Orrella dioscoreae: one gene and its partner. The protein of the gene in region 2 interacts with the protein of the main gene of each other region in a pairwise test. Links are inferred from orthologs where the notes say so. Each region holds a gene or a part of one and is shown on either strand. Other genes may lie near its edges.

What was found.
Region 1: the proteins of cyoB (region 2) and ODI_RS00760 interact in binary tests that used the Escherichia coli proteins (3 or more experiments, as listed by UniProt). The link is inferred for Orrella dioscoreae from one-to-one orthologs.

The regions. Positions count from the first base shown.
Region 1 is NZ_LT907988.1:142,052-156,413, reverse strand. What follows is about bases 5,094-8,084. They hold ODI_RS00760 (pyridoxal phosphate-dependent aminotransferase), read right to left. Parts: upstream 7,177-8,084; coding sequence 6,010-7,176; downstream 5,094-6,009. Other genes in these bases: ODI_RS00755 (AbrB family transcriptional regulator), read left to right, coding at 7,296-8,084; ODI_RS00765 (tripartite tricarboxylate transporter permease), read left to right, coding at 5,094-5,902. Outside these bases: ODI_RS00785 (response regulator), read left to right, coding at 455-1,165; ODI_RS00780 (sensor histidine kinase), read left to right, coding at 1,158-2,570; ODI_RS00775 (Bug family tripartite tricarboxylate transporter substrate binding protein), read left to right, coding at 2,737-3,735; ODI_RS00770 (tripartite tricarboxylate transporter TctB family protein), read left to right, coding at 3,933-4,370; more of ODI_RS00765, read left to right, coding at 4,367-5,093; more of ODI_RS00755, read left to right, coding at 8,085-8,336; ODI_RS00750 (cold-shock protein), read left to right, coding at 8,571-8,777; ODI_RS00745 (short chain dehydrogenase), read right to left, coding at 8,920-9,534; ODI_RS00740 (LysR family transcriptional regulator), read left to right, coding at 9,648-10,544; tRNA uridine-5-carboxymethylaminomethyl(34) synthesis enzyme MnmG, read left to right, coding at 10,842-12,761; 16S rRNA (guanine(527)-N(7))-methyltransferase RsmG, read left to right, coding at 12,762-13,451; ODI_RS00725 (ParA family protein), read left to right, coding at 13,448-14,242; ODI_RS00720 (ParB/RepB/Spo0J family partition protein), read left to right, coding at 14,295-14,362. UniProt on the Escherichia coli protein: Shows aminotransferase activity with methionine and histidine as substrates, and to a lesser extent also with phenylalanine.
Region 2 is NZ_LT907988.1:1,266,323-1,280,598, forward strand. What follows is about bases 1,006-3,910. They hold cyoB (cytochrome o ubiquinol oxidase subunit I), read right to left. Parts: upstream 3,509-3,910; coding sequence 1,502-3,508; downstream 1,006-1,501. Other genes in these bases: cyoC (cytochrome o ubiquinol oxidase subunit III), read right to left, coding at 1,006-1,509; cyoA (ubiquinol oxidase subunit II), read right to left, coding at 3,539-3,910. In the rest of the region: ODI_RS05750 (SURF1 family protein), read right to left, coding at 1-468; cyoD (cytochrome o ubiquinol oxidase subunit IV), read right to left, coding at 473-874; more of cyoC, read right to left, coding at 871-1,005; more of cyoA, read right to left, coding at 3,911-4,618; ODI_RS05775 (MFS transporter), read left to right, coding at 4,781-6,121; ODI_RS05780 (SDR family oxidoreductase), read left to right, coding at 6,321-7,319; ODI_RS05785 (sulfite exporter TauE/SafE family protein), read right to left, coding at 7,330-8,103; ODI_RS05790 (DUF3079 domain-containing protein), read left to right, coding at 8,326-8,538; ODI_RS05795 (hypothetical protein), read right to left, coding at 8,578-9,825; ODI_RS05800 (LysR family transcriptional regulator), read right to left, coding at 9,986-10,915; ODI_RS05805 (hydrolase), read left to right, coding at 11,123-11,809; ODI_RS05810 (XapX domain-containing protein), read left to right, coding at 11,880-12,161; ODI_RS05815 (amidohydrolase), read left to right, coding at 12,253-14,142; ODI_RS05820 (MFS transporter), read left to right, coding at 14,146-14,276. UniProt on the Escherichia coli protein: Cytochrome bo(3) ubiquinol oxidase is the terminal enzyme in the aerobic respiratory chain of E.coli that predominates when cells are grown at high aeration.

The DNA of each region.
Region 1 (14,362 bases), 1.1 Mb from region 2 along the record:
TTGTGCCACTTATGCACATCCCTTATCCATTACCATCAGTTGTATATATAAAGAAATGAACAAGGAACAAGGGAAAAGAAAAAAGTCCGTCCGGACCTGAGTCTTTGGCCTGACGGCCTACTCCCCTGTTCCAACCCTGTCTGCGCATAATTTGATCGGATCAAACTGCCATCGCTCCTCAGCGCCTGTGGATAACCTCTATGGAGCCGATATGTGCAGAAGCTGTGCGGGCTTTCTGGACAACCCGGGGATGGCAGGTGTCCCTCAAACTTTGTTCAACTTCATCCCCCGTTCAAAACACGGTTTCTTCACACCGAAAAAACGTGCCAACTTCTTGTTTTTGAAAAAATTTTCCAGGTAGTTCGAGTTATCCACAGGGCATCTTATCTACCATTAGTTGTATATAAAAGATATTAAGTAAAGACCACCCCGTCTCTCCTTCCCATCCAGATCCATGCGAATACTCCTAGTCGAAGACGAACCCGAATTGGCCCGTTGGGTCTCGCGCGCCCTGGCCCGTCAGGCAGGCTTCGTCGTGGAATGGGCCGACGATGGACTCCTGGCAGACAAACGGCTCGCCATGGAGGAATTCGACGCCATCGTGCTGGACCTGGGCCTGCCCACCCTGGATGGACGCACCTTGCTGGCGCGCTTGCGCGCGCGGGACGACCGGACCCCCGTTCTCGTCCTGACCGCCCGCGATTCGCTGGCGGATCGGGTCGATACGCTTCATGAAGGCGCGGATGACTTCCTCCCCAAACCTTTCCGCGTAGAAGAGCTGGAAGCCCGCCTGACGGCTTTAATCCGGCGCAGCAGGGGGAGGGAGCACCCCCGGCTTGCTTGCGGCGCCCTGGTGCTCGATACGGCCTCCCAGCGCTTTACCTTGCATGGACAACCCTTCGCCCTGTCTCCCCGCGAACATGCCGTGCTGCGCGTGTTCATCCAACGCACGGGAGAACCGGTGAACAAGCAGCAGATCCTGGAACGGGTGTTTTCCCAGGACAGCGACGTCAACCACGAAGCCATCGAAGTGCTGGTCCACCGATTGCGCAAGAAATTGGCAGGCGCCGGCGTGCAGATCGTGACGCTGCGCGGCATGGGCTATTACCTGGAAACCGTGGCCGGGGAAGTCACGCCCTCCGCCCTGCCCGCCGCCGATGCGTAGGCCGCTGTCGCCGCGCAGCCTGAAGGTCACGCTGCTGTCGTGGATGGTCCCTGTCCTGGTGCTCGTCATGATCGGCGCGCTGTGGCTGTCCAATCGCATGCTGAAGGAGCAGGTCGATGCCGCCTATGACCGCTCCCTGGCGGGTGCCTTGCGGGCCATCGACCTGAATATCTCCACCGCGTCAGGCGGCCTGTCGATGGAACAGCCCTATCTGATGCTGGAGTTCTTCGAGCTGACCGCCAACGGCCGGGTGCATTACCGGGTGGCCACCGAAGACGGTCTCGCCGAGATCGGCAGTCCGGCATTGCCCTTGCCAGATGTCCTGCCCTCCCCGGGCACGCCCATGTTCTATGAAGCGGTCTTCCAGGAAGAACCGGTACGCGTCGCCATCCTGTTGCGCGACGTGGATCCGCCGCTGGCCAGCGGACATGGCCGCCTGGTCGTGCAGGTGGCGGAAAGCCTGGAAACCCGGCGGGTCTTCATCAATGCCATGCTGCGGCGGTCCATCGAGCGCGACGTGGTCGGCATGATCATCAGCGTCCTGGTTCTGGTGGCGGGCGTCATCATTTCCTTGCGACCCCTGGGACGCCTGCGCGACGGGCTGCAGCGGCGTGATCCCGATGATCTTCGGCCGATCGAGTCCGACGAATTGCCGGACGAAGTCCTGCCCCTGGTCGACGCGCTGAACCAGCACATGGCGCGCCACGAGGCGCAGACACAGGCACAGCGGCAATTCCTGGACGATGCCTCGCACCAGTTGCGCACCCCCTTGTCCATCCTGCGGACCCAGCTGGGTTATGCCATGCGCGAATCGGATCCCGACGAGTTGCGGGCTGCGCTGCATGCCATGCAGGAAGGGCTCGATCGCGCCGAGCGCATGACCAACCAGATGCTCGCGCTGGCGCGTGCCCGGGACGCCGGCGTTGCGCGCCATGCCCTCGATTTCGAGACCGTGGACCTGCGTGAACTTGCGCACGGCGTGCTGCGTACCCTCTTGCCCGCGGCACGCGCCAAGCGGCTGGACTATGGCCTGGATGACGGGCCGGACAGCATGCGGATCTATGGCGTGGAATGGCTGTTGCGCGAAGCGCTCATGAACCTGGTGGACAACGCCATCCGCTATAGCCCCATCGAGGGGACTGTCAGCATCACCCTGTCGGCCAGCACGCACCTGGTGGAGGTCGGTGTCATCGACACCGGGCCGGGCATGAGCGAGGAGGACATCGCGCGCGCAGGGGTGCGCTTTCGCCGCGGCCAGGCCGGCAAAGGCAAGCCTGGCGCGGGTCTGGGGCTCGCGATCGTGCGCACGATCTCCGACCTGCATCGCGCCCGTCTTGCCTTGCAGGCCGCGCAACCGGGTCCGGGCTTGCACGTCAGCTGGGTCTTCCGGCGCGTGGCCTCGTGACGCTGTCACGCAGCTAGGGGTTATCCCTGGATTTGCGCAAATAATCCGCGAATTGAAAGGTAGCGGAAAGGCGCGGTTTCGTACCTTGTCGCCAGCATGCCGTCACCCGGCATGATTCCAGCGCGGCGGCGCACGATCGCCGGTGCATAAGAACATGGAGACTGACATGACCCCCATTTCCTTCCCGAAGGCCCGCGCGGCCGTGGCTGCCAGCCTGCTGGCCCTGGGCGTGGCTGCCGTGCCCGCGCACGCCGAGCCGCAACGTCCCGAGTGCATTGCGCCCGCCCAGCCTGGCGGCGGCTTCGACCTGACCTGCCGTCTGGCGCAGTCCGCCCTGAAGGAATCCGGCGCGCTGAAAAGCCCGCTGCGCATCGTGTACATGCCCGGCGGCATCGGCGCGGTGGCCTACAACAACATCGTGGCCCAGCGCCCCGCGGAAGCCGGCTCCATCGTCGCGTTCTCGGGCGGCTCGCTGCTGAATCTCGCGCAGGGCAAGTTCGGCAAGTACGGCGTGGACGACGTGCGCTGGCTGGCCGCGGTCGGCACCGATTACGGCGTGGCGGTCGTGCGCAATGACTCGCCGCACAAGGACCTGAAGAGCCTGATGGAGGCCTTCAAGCAGGATCCCACCAAGATCGTGCTGGGCGCTGGCGGTTCGGTCGGCAGCCAGGACTGGATGAAGGCCGCGCTGACCGCCAAGGCGGCTGGCGTCGACTACAAGAAGATGCGTTTCGTGGCGTTCGAAGGGGGTGGCGAAGCCATCACCGCCTTGCGTGGCGGCCACATCCAGGCCTACATGGGCGATGCCGCCGAGGCCATGACCATGCTGGAAGGCGGCGCACCCATCCGCGTGCTGGCCGTCTACAACGACAAGCGCCTGCCGGGCAAGCTGGCCGATATCCCCACCGCCGCCGAACAGGGCTACGACATCAACTGGCCCATCATCCGCGGCTACTACGTCGGCCCCAAGGTCTCGGACGCGGACTACCAGTGGTGGGTCGAAGCCTTCCAGAAAGCCATGGCCTCGCCCGGCTTCGAGAAGCTGCAACAGCAACAGGGCCTGTTCCCCATGAACATGGTGGGCCAGGAGCTGGACGCCTACGTGAAGGAACGCGTCAAGGCCTACGCACAGCAGGCGGAGTCCTTCGGCCTGATCAAGAAGTAAGACGCGGGGCGCCGCCGCCGCACTCCCCCGCCTGTTCCGATGTCTCCCCGGCGCAGGCGGGTTTTTTCTTCACGCCGACGTCATCGCAGATCACAGTCGCCGCGCGGCCCCTGGCCTTGCGGCCGTCCTGCGTCCCTGCATGGCCTCAGCGGGTGTCTTTCCATCAACATCGTCCAGACTGAGAGGGTGCCATGGCACTGAACGACAGGACTCTAGGGATTGCCGCGCTGGTGCTCGCGGCCTTCCTCACGTGGCATGGCTACGACCTGGAAGCGCCCTTCGCCTACGAGCCCGTGGGGCCGAAGGCCTTCCCCTTGCTCGTCGCATTGATCATCGCGCTCTGTGGCGTGCGCCTGATCATCAAGGGCGGCAATCCCGCCGAACCCAACCCGCCCGGGGCCAACGCGCGCATCGGCATCATGGTGGGACTGGTGGCCGGCTATGCCTTCCTTTTCCAGTGGCTGGGTTTCGTGATAGCCACCGCTGCCATGACCATCCTGGTCGGCCGTCTCTTCGGCGGCACCTGGCTCAAGAGCGCGATCGGTGGCGTGGTCATGTCCGTGGGCTTCTTCTTTCTCTTTGACCGTGCGCTGGATGTGGTGCTGCCCACCGGCCTCCTGGGAGGACTGCTATGAGCGGCATTCTCGACCAACTCGCCCTGGGTTTCGGCGTGGCCTTCACGCCCATGAACCTGCTGGTGGCGGCTCTCGGTTCGTTCTTCGGCACCATCGTCGGCGTGCTGCCGGGCCTGGGTCCCATCAATGGCGTGGCCATGCTGATCCCCATCGCCTTCGCGATGAACCTGCCGCCTGAAACCGCGCTGATCCTGCTTGCCGCGGTGTACGTGGGCGCCGAATATGGCGGGCGCATCACGTCCATCCTGATCAACGTGCCCGGCGAGGCAGCGGCGGTCATGACCACGCTCGATGGCTATCCCCTGGCGCGCCAGGGCCTTGCCAGCGTGGCGCTGTCGCTCTCAGCCTGGTCGTCGTTCATCGGCTCGCTGATCGCGACGCTGGGCATCATCCTGTTGGCGCCGTTGCTGGCCAACTGGGCCCTGGCTTTCGGTCCCGCCGAGTACTTCGTGCTGATGGTCTTTGCCTTTTGCGCGCTGACCAGCCTGCTGGGGGATCAACCCGTCAAGGGCGTGTTGGCGGCGATGATCGGTCTTGCCATTTCGACGGTGGGCGTGGATGCGAACTCGGGTGTCTACCGCTATGCCTTCGACATTCCGCACCTGGCTGACGGCATCGATTTCGTGGTGGTGGTGATCGGCCTCTTCGCCGTAGGCGAGATGCTGCAGATGCTGGAGAAGGTGCTGTCTGGCCATTCCATCGAGGTGCCGGTCAGCGGCCGCAAGCTCTTCAACTTCAAGGAATTGAAGTTCACCAACGGCAGCACCTTGCGTGGCGGTTTCCTCGGGTTTTTCCTCGGCGTGTTGCCGGGTGCAGGCGCCAGCGTGGCGTCGGCCGTGGCCTATGCCAACGAAAAGCGCTACATCGAAGGCAAGGACCCCGAAGCGAAGTTCGGCAAGGGTGACATGCGTGGCCTGGCGGCGCCCGAAGCCGCCAACAACAGCGCGGCAACCGGATCGTTCATTCCCATGCTGACGCTGGGCGTGCCGGGCTCGGGCACCACCGCCGTGATGATGGGCGCCCTGACGCTCTACAACATCACGCCGGGTCCGGTGCTGTTCGATGCGCAACCGCAGCTGGTGTGGGGCCTGATCGCGTCGCTCTTCGTCGCCAACGTCATGCTGTTCGTCATGAACGTGCCGATGGTGCGCGTGTTCGCCTCGATGCTGTCCATCCCATCCTGGCTGCTAGTGCCGGGCGTGCTGGCCATCAGCTTCATCGGTGTGTATGCCATCAACGCGACGACGTTCGACCTGGTGCTGGTCGTCATCATCGGCGCGCTGGGCTACTTCCTGCGCAAGCTGAATGTGCCGATGGCGCCGATGATCCTGGGCGTGGTGCTGGGCACGATGATGGAGCAGAACCTGCGCCGTGCCTTGTCCATCACGAACGGCGAAATCGGCATCCTGTTCCACAGCGGCGTGGCCAAGGGCTTGTGGATCGCGGCGTTGGCCGTGGTGATCCTGCCCATTGCGTATCGTCGCCTGATCCGCAAGCGCCGCGGGACGAAGGCGGGCGAGCAGGACGAGTGATCTGCTTTCGCCTGTCGGGGTAGGCGGAAAAGAAGAAGGGCGTGGCCAACAGCCGCGCCCTTCTTCCTTGGCCCGCCGGACACCGGATGGATGGGCCCGGCAGGCGTTCAGACCGACTGCAGGCGCCGGATGGCCTCGTCCAGGGTCGCGTCCTGCTTGGCGAAGCAGAAGCGCACGATCTGGTGGTTGGAAGCGGGGGCGGCAGGCTGGCGATAGAACGCCGACACGGGAATGACGGCCACGCCGTGTTCCAGCGTCAGCCAGCGCGAGAATTCGGCCTCGGGCAGGTCCGAGATCGCGCCATAGTCGGCCAGCATGAAGAAGGTGCCAGGGCATGGCAATGCCTTGAATTTCGTGGCGGCAAGTCCGCGCGCCAGGCGGTCGCGCTTGGCCTGGTAGAACGCGGGCAGGTTCGCGGCATGCGAGGCATCCTGCATATAGGTGGCCAGCGCATGCTGCATCGGCGAGGCCACCGTGAAGACCATGAACTGGTGCACCTTGCGCAGCTCGGCCGACAGGGCCTTGGGGGCGCAGCAATAGCCTATCTTCCAGCCGGTGGTGTGATACGTCTTGCCGAAAGACGAGATCACGAAGGCGCGCTCGGCCAGCGCAGGGCGGCTTGCCAGGCTGACGTGCGGCTGGCCATCGAACACGATGTGTTCATAGACTTCGTCCGACGAGAGCAGCACGCGCGTGTCGCGCACGATGTCTTCCAGCGTGTCCAGGTCGGCCTGCGTCAGCACCGCGCCGGTGGGGTTGTGCGGGAAGTTCAGCATCAGCAGGCGCGTGCGCGGCGTGATCGCATCGCGCACCTTCTGCCAGTCGACGCGGTAGTACGGATCGGCTTGCGTCGGCGCGCGCAGCGGCACCGGCACGGCCACGCCGCCCGCCAGGCGGATGGAAGGCAGGTAGGAGTCGTAGCAGGGTTCGATCACGACCACTTCGTCGCCAGCCTGGACCGCGCACAGCACCGTCGCCATCAGGGCTTCGGTGGCGCCGCTGGTCACCGTGATCTCGCTATCCGCGTCGTAGCGCCGTCCATAAAGGGAGGCCACCTTGTCCGAGATCGCCGCGCGCAGCGGCGCGATGCCGGGCATGTAGGGATACTGGTTATGGCCTTGCGCCATGGCCTGGCTGACCAGGTCCAGCAGTGCGGGGTCGGCGTTGAAGTCAGGAAAGCCCTGGCCCAGGTTGATGGCGCCGGTGTCGGCGGCCAGCTTGCTCATGACCGTGAAGATGGTGGTGCCGACGTCGGGGAGCTTGGATTCGATCATTGTGTGCTTGCGTGCCGCAGGAAAGGCAGCGGGCGGAGTTAAGGGGTTGGCGTGGAAGGCAAATGCCAGCGTGCGAAGGATAATACGCACTTTACGCGCGAATGCCGCCCCAGCCGTCCATGATGCCCTTGCGCCTTTTTGCCGGATTCCTGATTGCGTTGGCCGGCGCGCTGCTCGCCGTGCACCTGGACCTGCCGTTGCCGTGGATGCTGGGCCCCTTGCTGGCGACCGCGGCCACGCGCATCCGCGGCATGCAGACGGTCTGCCCTGCCCCGCTGCGCAACGCGGGCCAATGGGTCATCGGGACGTCCCTGGGCCTGTATTTCACGCCACAGGTCGTGGGACATGTCGTGGACCATGCGCCGGCCATCGTGGCGGGCATGGTGTTTCCGGTGCTGCTGTGCGGCCTGGGCGCCATCCTGATGCAGCGCTTCGCCAAGGTGGATTTCCAGACCGCCTGGTTCTCCTGTGCGATAGGCGGCGCCAGCGAGATGACGACCCTGGCCGAGCGCCATGGCGCGAACCTCGAACGCGTCGCCACGGCACACAGCGTGCGCATTCTGCTCGTGGTTATGATCGTGCCCTTCCTGTTCCAGGCCTGGGGCGTGGCGGGCCTGGATCCCTCCTTGCCGGGCACTGCACGGGTGGACCCGCCGGGATTGTTCCTGCTGGTCGCATTGACGTGCGCCAGCGCATTCCTGTTCGCCTGGCGCAAGCTGCCTGCGCCCTGGATACTTGGGCCGCTGGCCGTGGCCATGGGGCTCACCACGCAGGACGTGTCGCTGTCGGCGCTTCCCGCCGTGGTGACGGCAGGCGGGCAACTGCTCATCGGCTGGTCCTTGGGCGACCGCTATCGGCCGGGCTTCTTCCGCGGCGCGCCAAGCCTGGTCCTGACGGCGGCGCTCTATACCGTGCTTTCCTTGCTGCTGGCAGCGGGGTTCGCGTGCCTGCTCGTCCTCTTCACGGACGTCCCGCTACCGACGCTGATCCTGGGCACGACACCCGGTGGCATCGCCGAGATGGCGATCACCGCAAAGGTGCTGCAATTGGGCGTGCCGGTCGTCACCGCGTTTCACGTCACGCGGATGGTTTTCGTGGTGCTGGTGACGGGGCCTTTGTATCGTTTGGTTTCGCGCAAAAAGTCCGCGGAAAAGCCTTAATTGGCGCGGTTTGGCACGCACAAATACGACATTCGGGAAAACGCCGATATGAATATTTTGCCGGCCGTCGGTATGCTGCATTTCGCGGTTGTAATCAAGCTGTGCGCAAGACCCCTCTGTCGGCCCTCTCGCTTTACCCCTTGCCCTTCGCGGTATCCGGAAGCAGATGTCCAGTAGGAATTCAGCGACCTTGGTTCAATGCACTCCCTGTTTTCTATATGGACGTTTCCGATCATGGCTCAAACGGGCAAAGTTAAGTGGTTCAACGCCGAGAAGGGTTTCGGTTTCATTACCCCCGACGCGGGCGGCACTGACGTCTTCGCGCACTTCTCGGCCATCCAGGGCCGTGGCTACCGCAGCCTGAACGAAGGCCAGGCCGTCGAATTCGAAGTGAAGGATGGCCCCAAGGGCCCTCAAGCTGAGGACATCCGTCCTCTGTAAGTCGGGAAATCCCGTTTTTCCCGTCAGGCCAGCCTGTACTGGCCCGACAACGCCCCGCGCCTTTCAGGCCGGGGCGTTGTCACGTGAAGTCGTTGAAACTTATAAATTATCTATATAAATCAATGGCTTGCGGCGGCATTGCTCATCGCGCGTCGCGCACCCAGCCGACGCGATAGACCCTGCCAGTCTGTATTCCCTCGACGCTTCGGCGATAAGCCGCAGCCACTTTCCACGCTGGCACGCTGTCGAAACCGGGAAAACTGTTGGCATAGTGTTCCAAGGCCTCCGTCAGGACGGTAGGACTGACGACGTTGATACGCCGGCCTGACAACGCCAGCGCCGCTGCGCGCACAAATCCCTCCAGACCGGCGTTGACCGCTGCGGCGTTGGTGCCGTCCCGGATAGGCTCATCCGAGAGGATGCCGGTGGTCAGCGTAATCGAACCTCCTTCGTTCAGATAATGCTGGCCGATCAGCGTCAACCGCACCTGGCCCAGCAGCTTGTCCAGCAGGCCTTGTGCGAAGTCTTCCGCGCGCAGGGTTTGCAGCGCGCCGAAGTGGACGTTTCCCGTGGTGGCGATGATCGCATCCACCTTCCCTACCGATTCGAACAGCGCTTGCACGCTGTGCGCATCCTTGATGTCGACGGACAACGTGCTTCGGCGATGACTGGCCTGGATCACCTCGTGATCCCTTTCCAGGTCTTGGACTACCGCCTTCCCGATCAGTCCGCTGGCGCCGACGACGAGTACCTTCATGAATATGCTCCTTATCTGTTGGCTGACACGCCACAGTGTGGGGAGCGCATCCGAGCTGATCAATGGCGGATAATTTGCAGGACTTTCAACATCGGGTTGGGAATGAGGCGGGCATGGACAGGATCAAGGCCATAGAAGTCTTCGTTGCCGTGGTAGATAACGGCAGCTTGACCCGTGCCGCGGAGCGGCTGGACGTGACGCCAGCGATGGTGGGCAAGGTGTTGGCGCAACTGGAAACCCACCTGGGCGTGCAATTGATACGGCGAACAACCCGTCAGCAGAGCCTCACCGATGCGGGTCGGCGTTTCTACGAGGAAGGCCGGCGAGTATTGGAGCAATTGTCATGGGCGGAGGCATCCGTGACGGATCTTCAGGCACAAGGACAGGCAACGCTGCGCATCTCCTGCGCCACCACGCTGGGCCAATGCTTGATCGCACCGGCGCTGGCGGGTTTTCAGCAAGAGCATCCCAATGTCCGGCTTGTGCTGGAGCTGAGCAACAGCCATGTAAATCCTGTTGAGGAAGGATTCGATCTGCTGCTTCGCGTTGGCGCACTGGATCCGGACCTCGATCTGGTCGCGATACGTCTTGGGGACTATCGCATGGCGTTGTGTGCGTCTCCTGAGTATCTTGCCGTGCACGGCACGCCGGAACACGTCGAGCACTTGGTCAGCCATCGGTGTCTTGGAAACCTCGTTTGGAATAGGCGTTCCACGTGGAACCTGTTGATCGGGGAAGCGCCGCAGCCCTGGCCCGACGCGATCTTTCTGAGCAATGATGGCCCGGCATTGAGACAGGTTTCGCTAGCAGGCGGCGGCATCCTGCTTCAACCGGAGATGTTGGTGGAAGAGGATATCGCCTCCGGAAGGTTGATTCCCCTGCTTGAGGATTACCTGCCCGCGTCTCGGCCTATACATGCTCTGTATCGTCGGGACAGATTCCCGCTGGCGAAGGTATCGTCATTGGTGGATTACCTCCGACGGACCTTGAGATCAACGCTCCAGGATTGATCGCTATCGGGTGTTCCACGTGGAACATGCATTTTGCTTTGAGCTCCCGCGCAACGTTGGTTGTTTCACGTGGAACACGAACTCTCATTGTTCCACGTGAAACAGAACGCCAATGTTCCACGTGGAACATGGATCTCCCGCTCGGATATATCCCCAGGTGCTGGACACGACAATTACCTCAGTGCATTCATCGAGTGAGCCCGTCTCCCTTCCCCAACGCGCTTGATGTTCCACGTGGAACCAAAAGAGCCCCGGCACTATAATCCCGGTTTGATCTTTGCCTTACCCATTCCCATCATGGATTTCCCCCGCGAATTCGACGTCATCGTGGTCGGCGGCGGTCACGCCGGCGCCGAAGCTGCGCTGGCTGCCGCACGTGCCGGTAGCGCCACCCTGTTGCTGACCCACAATATTGAGACGTTGGGACAGATGTCCTGCAACCCGTCGATCGGGGGTATTGGTAAAGGCCACCTGGTCCGTGAAATCGATGCCCTGGGCGGTGCGATGGCCATTGCCACAGATGAGGCAGGTATCCAGTTCCGCATCCTGAATGGTTCCAAGGGCCCCGCGGTGCGTGCCACCCGTGCCCAAGCAGATCGGGTGCTTTATCGCAAAGCCATCCGCGGCCGCCTGGAAAATCAAGAAAATCTCTGGCTCTTCCAACAAGGCGTCGATGATTTGATGGTGGAAGGCGACCGTGTGGTGGGGGCCGTTACCCAGATTGGTTTGAAGTTTCGCGCGAAGACGGTGGTGCTGACTGCAGGCACCTTCCTGAACGGCCTGATCCACGTGGGACTGCAGAATTACTCCGGCGGCCGGGCAGGCGATCCGCCCGCGACCTCATTGGGACAACGCCTCAAGGAGCTGAAGCTACCGCAAGGGCGCCTGAAGACCGGGACGCCGCCGCGCATCGATGGCCGCAGCATCAACTACAGCGTGCTGGAAGAACAACCCGGTGACCTGGATCCGGTGCCGGTGTTCTCCTTCATGGGCAATGCGGCGATGCACCCTCGCCAGGTGCCTTGCTGGATCACCCACACCAATGCCCGGACCCACGACATCATCCGTGGTGGCCTGGATCGCTCGCCGATGTATAGCGGCGTGATCGAAGGCGTGGGGCCGCGCTATTGCCCGTCCATCGAGGACAAGGTCCATCGTTTTGCCGACAAGAACTCGCATCAGGTCTTCCTGGAGCCTGAAGGCCTGGATACGCATGAGGTCTATCCCAACGGCGTCTCCACCAGCCTGCCGTTCGACGTGCAGCTGGATCTGATACGGTCCTTGCCCGGTTTGGAAAACGCACACATCCTGCGTCCTGGCTATGCCATCGAATACGACTACTTCGATCCGCGTGGATTGAAGAGCAGCCTGGAGACGCGAGCCATCCAGGGGCTTTTCTTTGCGGGTCAGATCAACGGCACGACGGGCTACGAAGAAGCCGCGGCACAAGGCCTGCTGGCTGGCGTGAACGCCGCGCTGCAAGCCCAGGGGCGTGAACCCTGGGTGCCGCGCCGCGAAGAGTCCTACCTGGGTGTGCTCGTCGATGACCTGGTCACGCGGGGCGTCACCGAACCTTATCGGATGTTCACGTCGCGTGCGGAATACCGGCTGAGTCTGCGCGAAGACAATGCCGATCTGCGCCTGACCGAAATTGGCCGCAACCTGGGTATCGTGGACGATGCCCGCTGGGAGGCTTTCAATCGCAAGCGCGACGCCGTCGCCGCGGAAGTGCAGCGCTTGAAAAGCAGCTGGGTGCATCCGCGCAACTTTTCGTCGGATGCGGCCGAAGCCTTGCTCGGCAAAGCCATTGAACGTGAGTACTCGCTATCAGATTTGCTCTCACGCCCCAACGTGTCTTATCGCCGCCTGATGGAAGCGCCCAATGGCCTGGGCGAGCTACTGGCCGGTCCTGGCCTGCCAGAGGGCGAAGTGGCCGAGCAGGTCGAGATCCAGATCAAGTACGCGGGCTACATCGCCCGGCAGCAGGACGAGGTGCGCAAGCATGCCCACCACGAGGCCCAGCGCATCCCCGAAGACATCGATTACGACGCGGTGACCAGCCTGTCCTTCGAGGTGCGCCAGAAGCTCAAGGCCGCGCGCCCCGAAACCGTCGGCCAGGCCGCCCGGGTCTCGGGCGTCACGCCCGCCGCCATTTCATTGCTGCTCATCCACTTGAAGCGCCTGCAGTACGGCTCGCGCAATCGGCGGGCTGCCTGAATGCCGCCCGTCACCGCTAGTACCGACCACGCGCCTCGCCTGGCGCGTGCAGTGCAGGTCCTGGGCCTGACCCTGGATACGGTCCAGCAGGCCGCGCTGCTGGCCTATGTGGGCCAGATGCAGCACTGGAATCGCACCTACAACCTCACTGCGCTGCGGGATCCCGAGCAGATGCTGATCCAGCACGTCTTCGACAGCCTGTCGCTGGTGGGGCCGCTCGCGCGGGTCCTGGACGCGCGCGGCGACGCCCAGGCAGGCGCGCGCATCATGGACGTGGGCTCGGGCGGCGGCTTGCCGGGCGTCGTGCTGGCGATCGCGCGGCCGGACTGGCAGGTCACTTGCGTGGACGCCGTCGAAAAGAAAACCGCCTTCGTCCGCCAGATGGCCGGCGTGCTCAAGCTGCCGAACCTGAAGGCCACGCATTCGCGTGTCGAGCAGATCGAGCCCGCCCAATGCGATGCCGTGGTCTCGCGCGCGTTTGCATCGCTGGCGGATTTCTCTAGACTGGCGGGCCGGCATGTCGCCGAAGACGGCTGGCTCGTCGGCATGAAGGGTCGCGAACCCGACGACGAAGCGCAGGCGCTGCAGGAAGACAACGCGTGGGACATCACCCGCGTCGAGCCGCTGACCGTACCGGAATTGCAAGCACAACGCTGCATCGTGTGGATGCGCCGCAAAGGAAACCCATGACCGCCCATCGTTCCAAGACCGCCCGCGTGTTCTGCATCGCCAATCAGAAGGGCGGCGTCGGCAAGACCACCACGGCCATCAACCTGGCCGCGGGTCTTGCCGCGCACCAGCAGCGCGTCCTGCTGGTGGACCTGGACCCGCAAGGCAACGCGACCATGGGCAGCGGCATCGACAAGAGCGCGCTCAAGCACAACCTTTACCAGGTGCTGATCGGCGAGGCGACGGTGCGCGAGGCGCGCGTGACGGCTGAATCGGGCGGCTATGACGTCCTGCCCGCGAACCGTGAGCTCGCTGGCGCCGAGATCGATCTCGTGCAGATGGAAGACCGCGAACAGCAGTTGCGCCAGGCGCTGGCAACCGTGGGCGAAGACTACGACTTCGTCCTCATCGATTGCCCGCCCACGTTGTCGCTGCTCACGCTGAACGGCCTTGCGGCCGCGCATGGCGTCATCATCCCGATGCAGTGCGAATACTTCGCGCTGGAAGGCCTGTCCGACCTGGTCAACACCATCAAGCGCGTGCATCGCAACCTCAATCCGGACCTGCGCATCATCGGCCTGCTGCGTGTCATGTTCGACCCGCGCATGACGCTGCAGCAGCAGGTCTCGGCCCAACTCGAATCGCACTTCGGCGACAAGGTGTTCAGCACCATCGTGCCGCGCAATGTCCGTCTGGCCGAAGCGCCCAGCCACGGCATGCCCGGGGTCGTCTACGACCGCAATTCGCGCGGGGCGCAGGCCTACCTGTCCTTCGGCGCGGAAATGATCCAGCGCGTGAAGACGCTGGACTGACATGGCCGGCAAGGCCTCCGCAACACTTACACCAAGACCAAGGAACCAGAACATGGCAAGCAGAAAACCCAAGGGACTGGGACGCGGCCTGGATGCGCTGCTCGGCTCGGAAGGCCCGCC
Region 2 (14,276 bases):
GGCGCCGCGCTGGCCGGGATCACGGGCCTCTGGGGGCACGAAGCCGCGATTGACCAGCAGCAGGCTGCCGTCGTCCCGGCGCAGGGGGGTCATGACCCAGAAGCCGGGGCCCAGCACGGTGGTGGCCTGCACGAAGGTCTCGTACTGGTGCAGGAACTTGCCGTGCACGGTGACGCGGCGATAGACGTCGTCGTCATTGTTCACCGCCGCCCAGGCCGGCTGGCGCGGGGCATCGACGGGCGCGGCATAGACGCGGGTGTCGACCTTGTGGATCAGGTCGAGCTTCCAGGCGCGGCGTTCCACCTGCCAGGTGCCGAGGGCAAGCAGGCCGGCGAAGACGGCAAGGCCGATCAGGGAAAGGACGACGAGGGCGAGCGTGGAGCGCGGGCCGCGCGTGTCGCCGGAGGAGGGGGGAGGGGTGGCCGGACCGCCGTGGGGCGGTCCGGCCTGGTTTTGCCGGGTGCTCAATGGCTCAGGGCATGTTCTTCATGTCGTGCAGGCCCGGCATCATGTTCGCGTCCAGGTGGAACATGACCCAGATGGAGCCCGCCAGCATGATGACCACGACGACGATCGTGAAGATCAGGGCCAGCATGTTCCAGCCGCCCTCGGAACGGGCGTTCAGGTGCAGGAAGTAGACCATGTGGACCACGATCTGCACGGCGGCGAAGCCCATCACCACCATGGCGGTGGTGACCGAGGAGTCGATGACCTTGCCCATGACCAGCCAGAAGGGGATGGCGGTCAGGATGACGGACAGGACGAAACCGATGACGTAGCTCTTCAGGGTGCCGTGGGCGCCCTCGTCGTCGTGGTGATCGTCGTGATGAGGATCGCCGTGACCGGCGTGTGCGGTATCGGTATGCGCGCTCACGGCAGCACTCCCATGAGGTAGACAAAGGTGAAGACGCCGATCCAGACCACGTCCAGGAAGTGCCAGAACAGCGACAGGCACATCAGGCGGCGGCGGGTGGAGGGCGTGAGGCCCCAGCGCTTGACCTGGAAGATCAGCGTGACCAGCCAGATGATGCCGAAGGTGACGTGCAGGCCGTGCGTGCCCACCAGCGTGAAGAACGAGGACAGGAACGCGCTGCGTTGCGGCACGGCGCCCACGTGGATCAGGTGGTAGAACTCGTAGATTTCCAGCGCGACGAAGATCGCGCCCAGCACGCCGGTGATGGCCAGCCAGACGATCGTGGGCTTGACGCGGCCCTTGACCATTTCCAGCATCGCGAAGCCGTAGGTGATCGACGACAGCAGCAGCATGGCCGTGTTGATGGCCACCAGTTGCAGGTCGAACAGGTCGGCGCCGCTGGGGCCCGCTGCATAGTTACGGCCCACCACCGCGTGCACGGCGAACAGCGCCGCGAAGATGAGGCAGTCGCTCATCAGGTAGGTCCAGAACCCCAGCATCGTGCCGTTCTGGGGGTGGTGTTCCTCTTTCAGGTGGAACTCGAGGGGCTTCGACGCGTCGTCGCCCTGATGGGACAAGTGTGCGGAATTAGACATGGCTGGCGAGCAGGCGGGTGCGTTCGGCTTCGACACGGGCGACTTCTTCCGCGGGGATGTAGAAGTCACGATCCGTGTTGAAGGTGTGATAGATGGCGTAGGCGACCAGGGCGAAGAACGTCACGCCCACGAGCAGCCACATGTGCCAGACCAGGCCGAAACCCATGGCGATGGAGATGCCCGACAGGATCACGCCAGCCGAGGTGTTCTTGGGCATGTGGATGGGCAGGAAGCCGTCGGTGGGACGCTTGTAGCCCTGCTCCTTCATCTGGTACCAGGTATCGACTTCATGCACTTGCGGGGTGAAGGCGAAGTTGTAGCTGGGCGGGGGCGAGGACGTCGCCCATTCCAGCGTGCGGCCGTCCCAGGGGTCGCCCGTCACGTCGCGCAGCTTGTCGCGGCGGATGAAGCTGATGACCAGCTGGTACAGGAAGGCGGCGATACCGATGGCGATGATGAAGGCGCCCACGGCGGCGATCTGGAACCAGATCTGCAGCGACATGTCGTCGAAGTGGTTCATGCGGCGGGTGACGCCCATGAAGCCCAGCACGTACAGCGGCATGAAGGCGACGTAGAAGCCGATCAGCCAGCACCAGAACGACACCTTGCCCCAGAACGGCTCGAGCCTGTAGCCGAAGGCCTTGGGGAACCAGAACGTGATGCCGGCCAGCATGCCGAACACCACGCCGCCAATGATCACGTTGTGGAAGTGGGCGATCAGGAACAGGCTGTTGTGCAGCACGAAGTCGGCGGGCGGGACGGCCAGCATCACGCCGGTCATGCCGCCGATCACGAAGGTGACCATGAAGCCCAGGGTCCACAGCATCGGCACTTCGAAGTGGATGCGGCCACGGTACATCGTGAACAGCCAGTTGAAGATCTTCGCGCCCGTGGGGATCGAGATGATCATCGTCGCGATCCCGAAGAACGAGTTCACGCTGGCCCCGGAGCCCATGGTGAAGAAGTGGTGCAGCCAGACCAGGTAGGACAGCACGGTGATGACGACCGTGGCGTACACCATCGAGGCGTAGCCGAACAGGCGCTTCTTGCAGAACGTGGCCACGACTTCGGAGAACACGCCGAAGGCGGGCAGCACCAGGATGTAGACCTCGGGATGGCCCCAGATCCAGATCAGGTTCACGTACATCATGACGTTGCCGCCAAGATCGCTCGTGAAGAAGTTGAAGCCCAGGTAGCGGTCCAGCGTCAGCAGGGCCAGCACGGCGGTCAGGATCGGGAACGAGGCCACGATCAGGACGTTCGAACACAGCGAGGTCCACGTGAAGATGGGCATCTTCATCATGGTCATGCCGGGCGCGCGCATCTTGACGATGGTGACCAGCAGGTTGATGCCTGACAGGGTCGTGCCTACCCCCGCGATCTGCAATGACCACAGGTAATAGTCCATCCCGACGTCAGGACTCTGCAGGATGCCCGACAGCGGCGGATAGGCCAGCCAGCCGGTCTTGGCGAACTCGCCGACGAACAGCGAGATCATGACCAGCACGGCGCCTGCCGTGGTCATCCAGAAGCTGAAATTGTTCAGGAAGGGGAAGGCCACGTCGCGCGCGCCGATCTGCAGCGGCACGATGTAGTTCATCAGGCCGGTGATCAGCGGCATCGCCACGAAGAAGATCATGATGACGCCGTGCGCCGTGAAGATCTGGTCGTAGTGATACGGCGGCAGGTAGCCGGCCGAGTCGCCGAAGGCGATGGCCTGCTGGATCCGCATCATGATGGCGTCGGCGAAGCCGCGCAGCAGCATGACCAGGCCGAGGATGACATACATGATGCCGATCTTCTTGTGATCGATGCTGGTGAACCATTCACGCCAGAGATAGCCCCAGCAACGGAAGTAGGTCAGGCCGCCGACCATGGCGAGGCCGCCCAGCACGACGGCCGCGAAGGTCGCCGCGAGGATGGGGTCGTGCAGGAAGGGAAACACGTTCCAGTCGAGGCGACCGAAGACGAGTTTGGTGAGATCGAATTGTTCAGACATCGTTGGTACCGTAGCGGACGGGGCGCAGCGTCACAGCGTCTGCGTGACGGGGGCCACGGGGGCCGCCGACGAGACGAATGCGGGGTCTTCGGGGGAGCACATCGCGCCGACATAAGTGCGGACGTGCGCGTGGCTCAGGCCGAGCTTCTCGCGGGTGCTGGCATCGAGCGAGGTCATGTTGTACAGACCGGGCAGGCCCAGGCCGCCCTGCGCGTCGATGGCCATCATTTCATTCATGCACATGCGGTTGGCTTCGACGCAACGGTTCAGGATCGCGTTGAAGAGGTTGGCAGGCACGTTGGCGAAGTAGCGCACGGGTTCGCGTTCGCTGGGCTGTTCCAGCTTCAGGTAGTCGGCGCGCTCGAGCGGGGCGCCTTCGGCGCGGACCTTGTTGATCCAGCTGTCGAATTCACCTTGTTCCATTCCGTGGAACTTGAAGCGCATGCCCGAGAAGCCCGCGCCGCTGTAGTTCGCCGAGAAGCCGTCGAAGGTGCCCGGCTTGTTGATGATGGCGTGCAGCGTCGTCTGCATGCCCGGCATGGCGTAGATCTGGCCGGCCAGCGCGGGGATGAAGAAGGAGTTCATCATGGTCGACGACGTGATCCGGAAACGGACCGGACGATCGACCGGGGCGGCGAACTCGTTGAGCGAGGCCACGCCTTGCTCGGGATAGAAGAACAGCCACTTCCAGTCCAGCGCCACCACTTCGATGACCATGGGCTCGACGTCTTTCTCGACCGAGCGGGCCGCGTCGATGCGGTCCAGCGGGCGATAGGGGTCGAGTTTGTGGGTGCTGACCCAGGTCAACGCGCCCAGCGCGATGATGATGAGCAGGGGGACGGACCAGATGATCAGTTCCAGCAACGTGGAATGATGCCATTCGGGATCGTAGGTGGCTTCGGTGTTGCTGGCGCGGTACCGCCAGGCAAACCAGAAGATCAGCACGATCACTGGTACGATGACCAGCAGCATCAGCAGGGTGGAGTAGATGATCAGGTCGCGCTGCTGTACGGCGATATCGCCCGAGGGCGAGAGCGAGACGGCACTGCAGCCTGACAACAGGATGACCGAAAGCAGGGTCAATCCGCGCGGGAGCTTGGAAAAGGACATGGCCGTTAGGTAAAGTGGAAGCGTAGCCGGGGGCACAACCTAAAAAATTTACGCTGAAATGTTGCGTCGCGGGAATTGGACATTTTGTCCTATGGCGGATTCGCGCCAGGAGTGCGATCCTACGAGGCTGCCCCGAAAATACCCGGAATCACCGAGCTAGCGATGTCAAGCACCACTCACGCCCAAGAGCCCAATTCGCGCACCGCGGAACGCGATCTGCGCAAACTCCATGCCGAGCATGACGCCAAGGTCGCGCCCGGCGAGATCGCCATCGGCGTCGTCATCGGCCGCGCCTCGGAGTACTTCGACTTCTTCGTCTTCGGCCTCGCCGCGGTCCTGGTCTTCCCGGCGGTGTTCTTCCCGTTCGCCGGCCCGCTGCAAGGCCTACTGTACTCCTTCGTCATCTTTTCGTTCGCGTTCATCGCGCGTCCTTTCGGCACCGCGTTGTTCATGGCCATCCAGCGTCGCTGGGGCCGCAGCGTCAAGCTGACCGCCGCGCTCTTCCTGCTGGGCACCGCCACGGCCGGCATGGCATTTCTGCCCGGGTACAACACGCTGGGCCTTGCTGCCTGCGTGCTGCTGGCCATTTTCCGCACCCTGCAAGGCGTGGCCTTCGGCGGCTCGTGGGACGGCCTGCCCTCGCTGCTGTCGCTGAATGCTCCCAAGAACCGCCGCGGCTGGTACGCCATGCTGGGCCAGCTGGGCGCGCCCATCGGCTTCCTGATCGCCAGCGCCCTGTTCCTGTACCTCCACGCCAGCCTCTCCAACGAGGACTTCCTGGCCTGGGGCTGGCGCTATCCCTTCTTCGTGGCCTTCGCCATCAACGTCGTGGCGCTGTTCGCCCGTCTGCGCCTGGTGGTGACCCACGAGTACACCAAGCTGCTGGAAGAGGGCAAGCTGAACCCCATCGGCACCGTCGAGATGATGCGTGCCCAGGGGTACAACATCTTCCTGGGCGCCTTCGCCGCGCTGGCCAGCTATGCGCTGTTCCACCTCGTCACCATTTTCCCGCTGTCGTGGATCAAGCTGACCTCGGGCCAGGACATCAACGGCGTGCTGTGGGTGCAGGTGCTGGGCGCAGGCGTTGCCATCATCGGCACGCTGGTGTCGGGTTACCTGGCTGACCGCATCGGCCGCCGCAACCTGCTGGGCGGTTCGGCCGTGCTGATCGCGCTGTTCGCGTTCGCCGCGCCGTCGCTGCTGAATGGCGGCCCCACCGGCCAGGACGCCTTCATCCTGATCGGCTTCGCGCTGCTGGGCCTGTCCTACGGCCAGGCCGCGGGCACCGTCACCTCGAACTTCAGCGCGCACTACCGCTATACCGGCGCCGCGCTGACCTCCGACTTCGCCTGGCTCTTCGGCGCGGCTTTCGCCCCGCTGGTCGTGCTGCACCTGTCGGCCAACTACGGCCTGACCTACGTCAGCGCCTACCTGCTGTCCGGCGCGGCTTGCACGCTGATCGCCCTGCGCATCAACAAGCGCCTGGAATCCGCCAACCGCTAATCTTCGGTTACGCCTTCCAGACGGCAGAACGGCCCGCGCCAAGCGGGCCGTTCTGTTTTCCGGCACGGTTTGACGCATGCGGCACATTTGGTGGCGGATGCCTTGCGTCTCGTAGTCAACGCTTGCCAAAGCCTGCTGCAAGCGGTTTGCCACCCCACCAGAATGGACGGGGTAGCAACCCAGACATCAGGAGACGGGCATGAGCACCCAGGACAGGAACGTGGGGCAGGCAATCGCCGCGACCGTCGGCAAGCACCAGGACATCCAGGCGGAGCAGGATCGCAAGGACCGGCAGGCGGCGCATACCGGGCAGGGCAAGTCTCCCGCGCCCGGCCCGCAGCGTGATGAGCCTGCGCCGCCGCTGCCGGCGCAGCACCAGACGAAACCGGGGCACGAGGCCGCGCTGGATCCCGCGCCGCGCTATGCTGCGCCCCACTATCGCGGCAGCGGCAAACTGCAGAACCGGGTCGCGCTCATCACGGGCGGGGATTCCGGCATCGGCCGCGCGGTGGCGGTCCTGTATGCGCGCGAAGGCGCGGATGTCGCCATCGTCTATCTCAGCGAACACGAGGATGCGCGGGTGACGCAGGCGGAGGTCGAGCGGGAAGGGCGGCGCTGCCTGCTCATTCCCGGCGACGTGAAGGACGCCGCGTTCTGCCGCATGGCTGCGCAGCGCACGGTCACGACCTTCGGCAGCCTGGACATCCTGGTGAACAATGCGGCCTTCCAGGAGCATTCCCATGCGATCGAAGACCTGACGGACGCACGCTGGGAGGAAACCTTCCGGGTCAATATCCACGGTTACTTCCACATGGCGAAGGCGGCCTTGCCGCACATGGAGCGGCATGGCTGCATCATCAATACCGGATCGGTGGTGGGGCTGCGCGGCAGCAAGGAACTGCTGGACTATGCGTCCACCAAGGGTGCCATCCATGCCTTCACCAAGGCGCTGGCCAGCCAGTTGATCGGGCGCGGCATCCGTGTGAACGCGGTGGCGCCCGGCCCGGTATGGACGCCGTTGAACCCCGCGGATCGTCCCGCCGAGGAGATCCCGGACTTCGGCAAGGGCACCGACATGGGCAGGGTGGCGCAGCCCGAAGAGCTCTCGCCGGCCTATGTCTTCCTGGCCGCGCCGGCATGCAGCAGCTATATCACCGGCATCGTGCTGCCGGTGACGGGGTCCGTGGGGGCGATCTGATCCGGCGGCCTCAACGCGCCAGCAGTTCGTACACGATCATGTGCGTGCCCAGCAGGATCAAGCTGATGAGAAAGCACTTGCGGAACACCGCGGGCGACAGGCGCTTGCGCAGCGCGGTGCCCAATTGCATGCCGACCAGGGCGGGCAGCAGCATCACGAAGGACAGGCCCAGCGCCGACACCGGATAGCGCCCGTTGAAATACAGGCCCAGCGCCAGCGCGATCGTGGAGACGGTGAAGGAGATGCCCATGGCCTGGATCAACTCGTCGCGCTCCAGGCCGAGAGCCTGCAGGAAGGGCACGGCAGGAATCACGAAGACGCCCGTGGCGGCGGTGATGACGCCGGTGACGGCGCCGATCAGAGGACCCATCCAGCCTTCATCCTTGGCGCGCACGGTCATCTTGGCCCCGCTCAGGCCCCAGGCGGCGTAGGCGATGAGCGCGGCGCCCAGCGACAGCGTGGCCCAGGCGCCGGCGGGCGCCCCCAGCGCCAGCGAGCCGGCAATCGTGCCGGCCAGCACGCCTGCCTGCATGGGCGCCAGGCGCTTCAGCAGCGGGCCCAGGGTGTGCCAGGGACGGATCTGCCAGATGTTGGTGATGAGGGAGGGGATGATGAGCAGCGCGGCGGCTTGCGCGGGCGTCATCATCAGCGCCAGCAGCGCCATTGCGATGGTGGGCAGCCCCAGTCCCACTACGCCCTTGACCAGGCCGGCCAGGACGAAGATGGCGCCGGCCAGGGCGGGAAGCAGGAGTGGCGAGGCGGACAACAGGTCGGGAGCAAGCATGACGGCGGCGCGGCGGGCCAGGAAGGAATCAGCAGGTCCCGATTCTGAGCGCTTGGTTCAAGCCTGAAAATTCGGAAATCCCTGGCGTATCCTCAGGAAGAACCTGAAATCATGGGCGGCCAGGCCGCTTGAGCCATGCCTTGCCCTGAATCAATATCCTGCACGGATGGCAGGCGTATCTTGAAAGTCAAGCTGGGCATGACAGTAAGGACGCAGTCAACCGTGGGCAAGAAATTCCCCCTCAATCCCAAGTTCCCCGAGCGCATCTGCTGGGGCTGTGACCGCTATTGCCCGACGGGCGACATGGCTTGCGGCAATGGGTCGGGGCGCACCCAGCACCCTTCGGAGGTGCTGGGGGAGGATTGGTATCTGGTGGGGGATTGGGGGATGGAGGAGAGCGAGGGCAAGCCTGCAGCGGAGGATATCGGGCCTTAGCAACAAATGCTTCGCGTGGGCAGAGGTATTGTGAACATCCTAGTTCATTTCCGAAATACCCCAGGGCCGGATATTCCGCGACGACCCCTCCCAACGGATCTGCTCCACCTTCCACCTATCCGAAGGCAGTTTGACCAGTGTCACGGAAAGATCCGGCGCATCGGGCGTTCGCAGCACGGTGGTGGCCCGTTTGCCGTCGACCTTGGCCGGTTCGGCCTGGGTGGCCGCGGTGATGGCAAAGGGCAGTTTCTTCAGCACCGCCGCGCCGACCAGCAGGGTGTCGAACTGGCGGGCGTTGTCGAAGTTGTATTCATTGGTGGGCGCCACGCCGCGGGCGATGTCCTCGCGGCTGCGCTCGGTTTTCTTCGCCAGCGGGGACAGGTCCAGGTCGTTCAGCGTGAATCCCGGAATCAGCTGTTCCATGCGCAGCGCGCCGATGGCCGCCATGGCATCCCATTCCGCGCCAGGCGACAGCAGGTGATAGCTGGCGAAGTAATCCCCGTGCGACCAGGCATGCATGAAGGCCTGCACCGTGGTGTCCGGCGAGGACATGTCCAGCGCGTCGTAGAAGGTGCGCGGCGTGCCGGCGGGCGCCGCGGCAGGCTTGAGCGAGGAGGCGCCCTGGGCCTGTCCGGACTCGCCATCCCAGGGATGGGCGGCGATGGATGCGCCGGGCCAGCGCACCTGGTCCACTTTCCAGCGGCCGGAGGGCTGGCGCAGCAGCGACATCGTCAGCGTCTCGGCCTTGGGGGTCTTCAGCGTCACGGTGGCCTGCGTGTCATCGGCCTTGCCGACCTCGACCAGCGTCTCGCTGGTGAGGACGAAGGGCAGCTTGCCGCGCTGGGCGGCACCCAGCATCAGCGCGTCGAAACGGCGGGTGGGATCGAAATCGACTTCCGAAATGGGGGCGGCATCGTCATGGGAGGCCTCGGCGCCCTGGGCGGGACGCTGGTAGACCGGCGACACCTTGTGGTCGGACTCATCGAAGCCCGGCACCAGACGTTGCGGCGTGTAGTCATCGATGGCGCGCGACGCATCCCATTCGCCCTGCGGCGACAGCAGCAGGTGCACCGCCATGAAATCCTGGGCGACCCAGGCCTGCACGAAGCGTGTCGCGCTGGCCTGCGGAGATGACATGTCCAGCGATTCGTAATACGTGCGCGCCACGGGGGGCGTGGTGCTGGTGGGCGCGGGGGCGTCGGTGGCGCCGGCAGGCGCGAACCAGGTGGAGACGGCGAGGGTGAGCAGGGCGAGCAGCCCGGCGGGGCGCGAACGTAGCAGGGACATGGCGAAAGATGAGCGTCGGAAGCCGACCGATGATAGCAACCGGCGGGTGCCCCGACGCTGGCTGCCGGCGCCGAATTTGAATCCGGATGTCACACGCGATGGATCGCGGCCGGCTGCTGCCGGCCACGGCGGTCTGCATCCGTGCCGCGCAGTGGGCGCCCTACAGCGTCCCTCGCGGCCGCTGCGCCCAGGGTTCCCGCGCCAGCTTGTCGGCCAGGTAGTCGATCAGCGCCCGCACCCGGGCAGGCTTGCCGCGTCCCGGCGGCGTGATCAGGTGCAGCGCCAGCGGCTCCACGCTCCAGTCTTCCATCACCGTCTGTAGCGCGCCCGATTCCAGGTCCTTCCAGCACAGGAAGTCCGGTTGCAGCGCCAGGCCCAAGCCTGCCATCAGCGCGGGGGCCAGCGCCTCGGCATTGTTGATCTGCAGGGGCACGGTGGGGGAGTGCGTGTATTCGCCTTCCGTCTTGTGCGTGAAACGCCAGTTCGTGCCGCTGCGCGAATAGGTATAGAGCAGGGCGCGGTGCCCGGCCAGGTCGCGCGGATGCCGCGGACGGCCGTGGCGCGCGAAATAGCCGGGCGTGCCCACCAGGCGGATCTGCACCTCGCAGAGCTGCCGGGCCAGCAGGCTGGAATCGACCAGCTTCGAGACGCGCAGGGCCAGGTCATAGCCGTCGTTGACCAGGTCGTTCAGCTTGTCATCGAAATGCACGTCCAGCTGCACGTCGGGGTGGAGCCGCATGAATTCAGGGAATAGCGGCGCCAGTCGGGGAATGCCGAAAGACATGGGGGCGGCCAGGCGTATTGGCCCGCGCAGGCTGCGCGAGAGTTCCGCCATGTCGGCCTCCACCGCACGGCCTTCTTCCAGGATGCGGGCGGCCCGCGCCAGCGCCGCCTGGCCGCTCTCGGTCAGCGACATGCTGCGCGACGTGCGGTGGAACAGCACGGTCTGCATGCTGGCCTCCAGGCGGCTGATGGCCTTGGAAACCGTGGCCTGGGACAGCGAGAACTCGGCCGCGGCGCGGGCAAACGAGCCCAGCTCAGCGACCTTCGCGAAGATGGCCCAGGCTTCCAGGTCCGGCATTTTTTTCATGGGGATTGCCTTTTTACATGAGTCGCGGAGAGAGACAGCAATACCACTGAAACGGCGCCGCCAGCATCCAAGAAATGGAAAAGATGCCATTCCATTCAGCTACTTATCAGCGGCCTGGCGGAAACCTACACTGCAGCTGGCCTGACCATTTCGCGCCATGCAGGCCGGTGGACGGGCTTCATCCCAAGACTTCCCGGAGCCTCTTCCATGTCGCAGAAATACCTCGAAGTACTGACGCCGCAGAACAGCCAGCTCATCTTCATCGATCAGCAACCGCAGATGGCTTTCGGCGTGCAGTCCATCGACCGCCAGACGCTCAAGAACAACGTCGTGGGTCTGGCCAAGGCGGCCAAGATCTTCGATATTCCCACCACCATCACCACCGTCGAAACCGAGAGCTTCTCGGGCAATACCTTCCCTGAACTGCTGGGCGTGTTCCCGGATCATCCGATCCTGGAGCGTACCTCGATGAATTCCTGGGACGACCAGAACGTGCGTGACGCACTGGCCAGGAATGGCCGCAAGAAGGTCGTCGTGTCGGGCCTGTGGACCGAGGTCTGCAACACCACCTTCGCCCTGTGCGCCATGCTCGAGGGCGACTACGAGATCTATATGGTGGCGGATGCCTCGGGCGGCACCTCGTCGGACGCGCACAAGTACGCCATGGACCGCATGGTCCAGGCCGGCGCCGTGCCGATGACGTGGCTGCAGGTGCTGCTGGAGTGGCAGCGCGACTGGGCCCGCAAGGAAACCTACGACGCCGTCACCGGCATGGTGCGCGAGCATGCGGGCGCCTACGGCATGGGCATCGACTATGCCGTGACGCACGTGCACAAGGGCCCGGAGCGCGCCCAGCACGGCAAGCGCATCGGCCCGAACCCGGCCAACAAGTAATGCCCGGGCGGCCGTCCTGGCCGTCCCGCGCGGACGGCCGCAGCGGCAGCCTGCAAGAAGGGGGTCTGTCATGAAAATGTATGTGTTGTCCCTGGGCGCCGGGCTGCTGATCGGCGTCATCTACAGCCTGTTGAATGTCCGTTCGCCGGCGCCGCCCTTGATTGCGTTGGCGGGTTTGCTGGGCATCCTCCTCGGCGAACAACTCATCCCGGTCGGAAAGCAGCTCCTGCAAGGCACCGCCTTCAGCGCGGCCTGCGACAAGGTCCATGCCGTCAGCCATGTGATGGGGCCGTTGCCCGGCCGCCATGCCACGCCCGCCGAAGCGAAACAGGACGAGTCCAAGCCGGGCTGACGCGCGCTGCCGCGCTTGCGGCAACCGGTCCTGTTCGAGTCGCCGAATTCCCGCCTGACAGGCGAATCTTTTTCGTATTGGAGTCCGCAACGTGGCGCATCCTGACGTCATCTTCTTCAACGGCCGCATCACCACCCTGGACCGCGCCAACCCCACCGCCAGCGCCGTTGCCGTGCGCGATGGCCGCTATGTTGCCGTGGGGCAGGACGTGCAAGTGCTGGCGCTGGCAGGCGAGGCCACGCGCCGCATCGACCTGCAAGGCCGCGGCGTGCTTCCGGGCCTGCATGACAACCACACGCACGTGGTGCGCGGCGGCCTGAACTACAACATGGAACTGCGCTGGGACGGCGTGCGTTCGCTGGCCGACGCCATGGACATGCTCAGGCGCCAGGTCGCCGTCACGCCGGCGCCGCAATGGGTGCGCGTGGTGGGGGGCTTCACCGAGCATCAGTTCATCGAGAAGCGCCTGCCCACGCTGGAAGAGATCAACGCGGCGGCGCCCGATACACCGGTGTTCCTGCTGCACCTGTACGACCGCGCCCTGTTGAATGGGGCGGCCCTGCGCGCCGTGGGATACACCAGGGACACGCCCGAGCCGCCCGGCGGCCAGATCCTGCGCGACGGCCAAGGCAATCCCACGGGCCTGTTGCTGGCCAAGCCGAACGCCACCATTCTTTATGCCACGCTGGCCAAGGGCCCCAAGCTGCCGCTGGAATACCAGGTCAATTCCACGCAGCACTTCATGCGCGAGCTGAACCGCCTGGGCGTCACGGGCGTCATCGACGCGGGCGGCGGCTACCAGAACTATCCCGATGACTACGCCGTCATCCAGCAGTTGGCCGACGAAGACAAGATGACGGTGCGCCTGGCCTACAACCTCTTCACGCAGAAGCCCAAGGAAGAGAAGGAAGACTTCCTGAAGTGGACGGCGTCCGTGAAGTACAAGCAGGGCAACGATTACTTCCGCCACAACGGCGCGGGCGAGATGCTGGTGTTCTCGGCCGCCGACTTCGAGGATTTCCGCCAGCCGCGACCGGACCTGGCGCCGGAAATGGAAGGCGAGCTGGAAGAGGTCGTGCGCGTGTTGGCGCAGAACCGCTGGCCCTGGCGCCTGCATGCCACCTACGACGAAACCATTTCGCGTGCGCTGGACGTGTTCGAGAAGGTCAACCAGGACATCCCCCTGCAGGGCCTGAACTGGTTCTTCGACCATGCCGAGACGATCTCCGAGCGTTCCATGGATCGTGTCGCCGCGCTGGGCGGCGGTATTGCCGCGCAGCACCGCATGGCGTATCAAGGCGAGTATTTCGTCGAGCAGTATGGCGCGGCGGCTGCCGAAGCCACGCCGCCCGTCGCCCGCATGCTGGAAAAGGGCGTGAAGGTGTCGGCCGGCACCGATGCCACGCGCGTGGCCTCCTATAACCCGTGGGTGTCGCTGTCTTGGATGGTCACCGGCAAGACCGTGGGCGGCCTGCGCATCACGCCGCGGCGCAATTGCCTGGACCGCGAGACCGCGCTGCGCATGTGGACCGAGAACGTCGCCTGGTTCTCCAATGAGGAAGGCCAGCGCGGCCGCGTGCAGGTGGGCCAGTTCGCCGACCTGATCGTGCCCAGCAAGGATTACTTCGCGTGCAGCGAGGACGAGCTCTCCTTCCTGACTTCCGACATGACCGTTGTGGGCGGACGGGTGGTGTACGGCGCGGGCGCGTTCGCCGCGAACGACGACAATCCGCTGCCGCCCGCCATGCCGGACTGGTCGCCCCCGCGCCGTTTCGGCGGTTATGCCGCCTGGGGCGAGCCCGAGGGCGCCGGCCGCAATTCGCTGGGCCATGTGCGCTACCAGGCCATGGCCGCCTGCGCGTGCGCATCATCCTGCGGCCTGCACGGCCACGACCACGCGCGTTCCTGGGGCGCGTCGGCGCCGGTGTCGGACCTGAAGGGCTTCTTCGGGGCGCTGGGCTGCTCGTGCTGGGCGGTGTAGGCCATGGCGGATCAGACGAACGACCCCAGGCACGACCGCAGCCACGGCCATGACCACGGCGCCGAGGCCGCCGCGACGGCGCCGGTGGCGCAATCGTCCAGCAGCTTCGCGCCGTTGCGGCAGAAGCTCTTCCT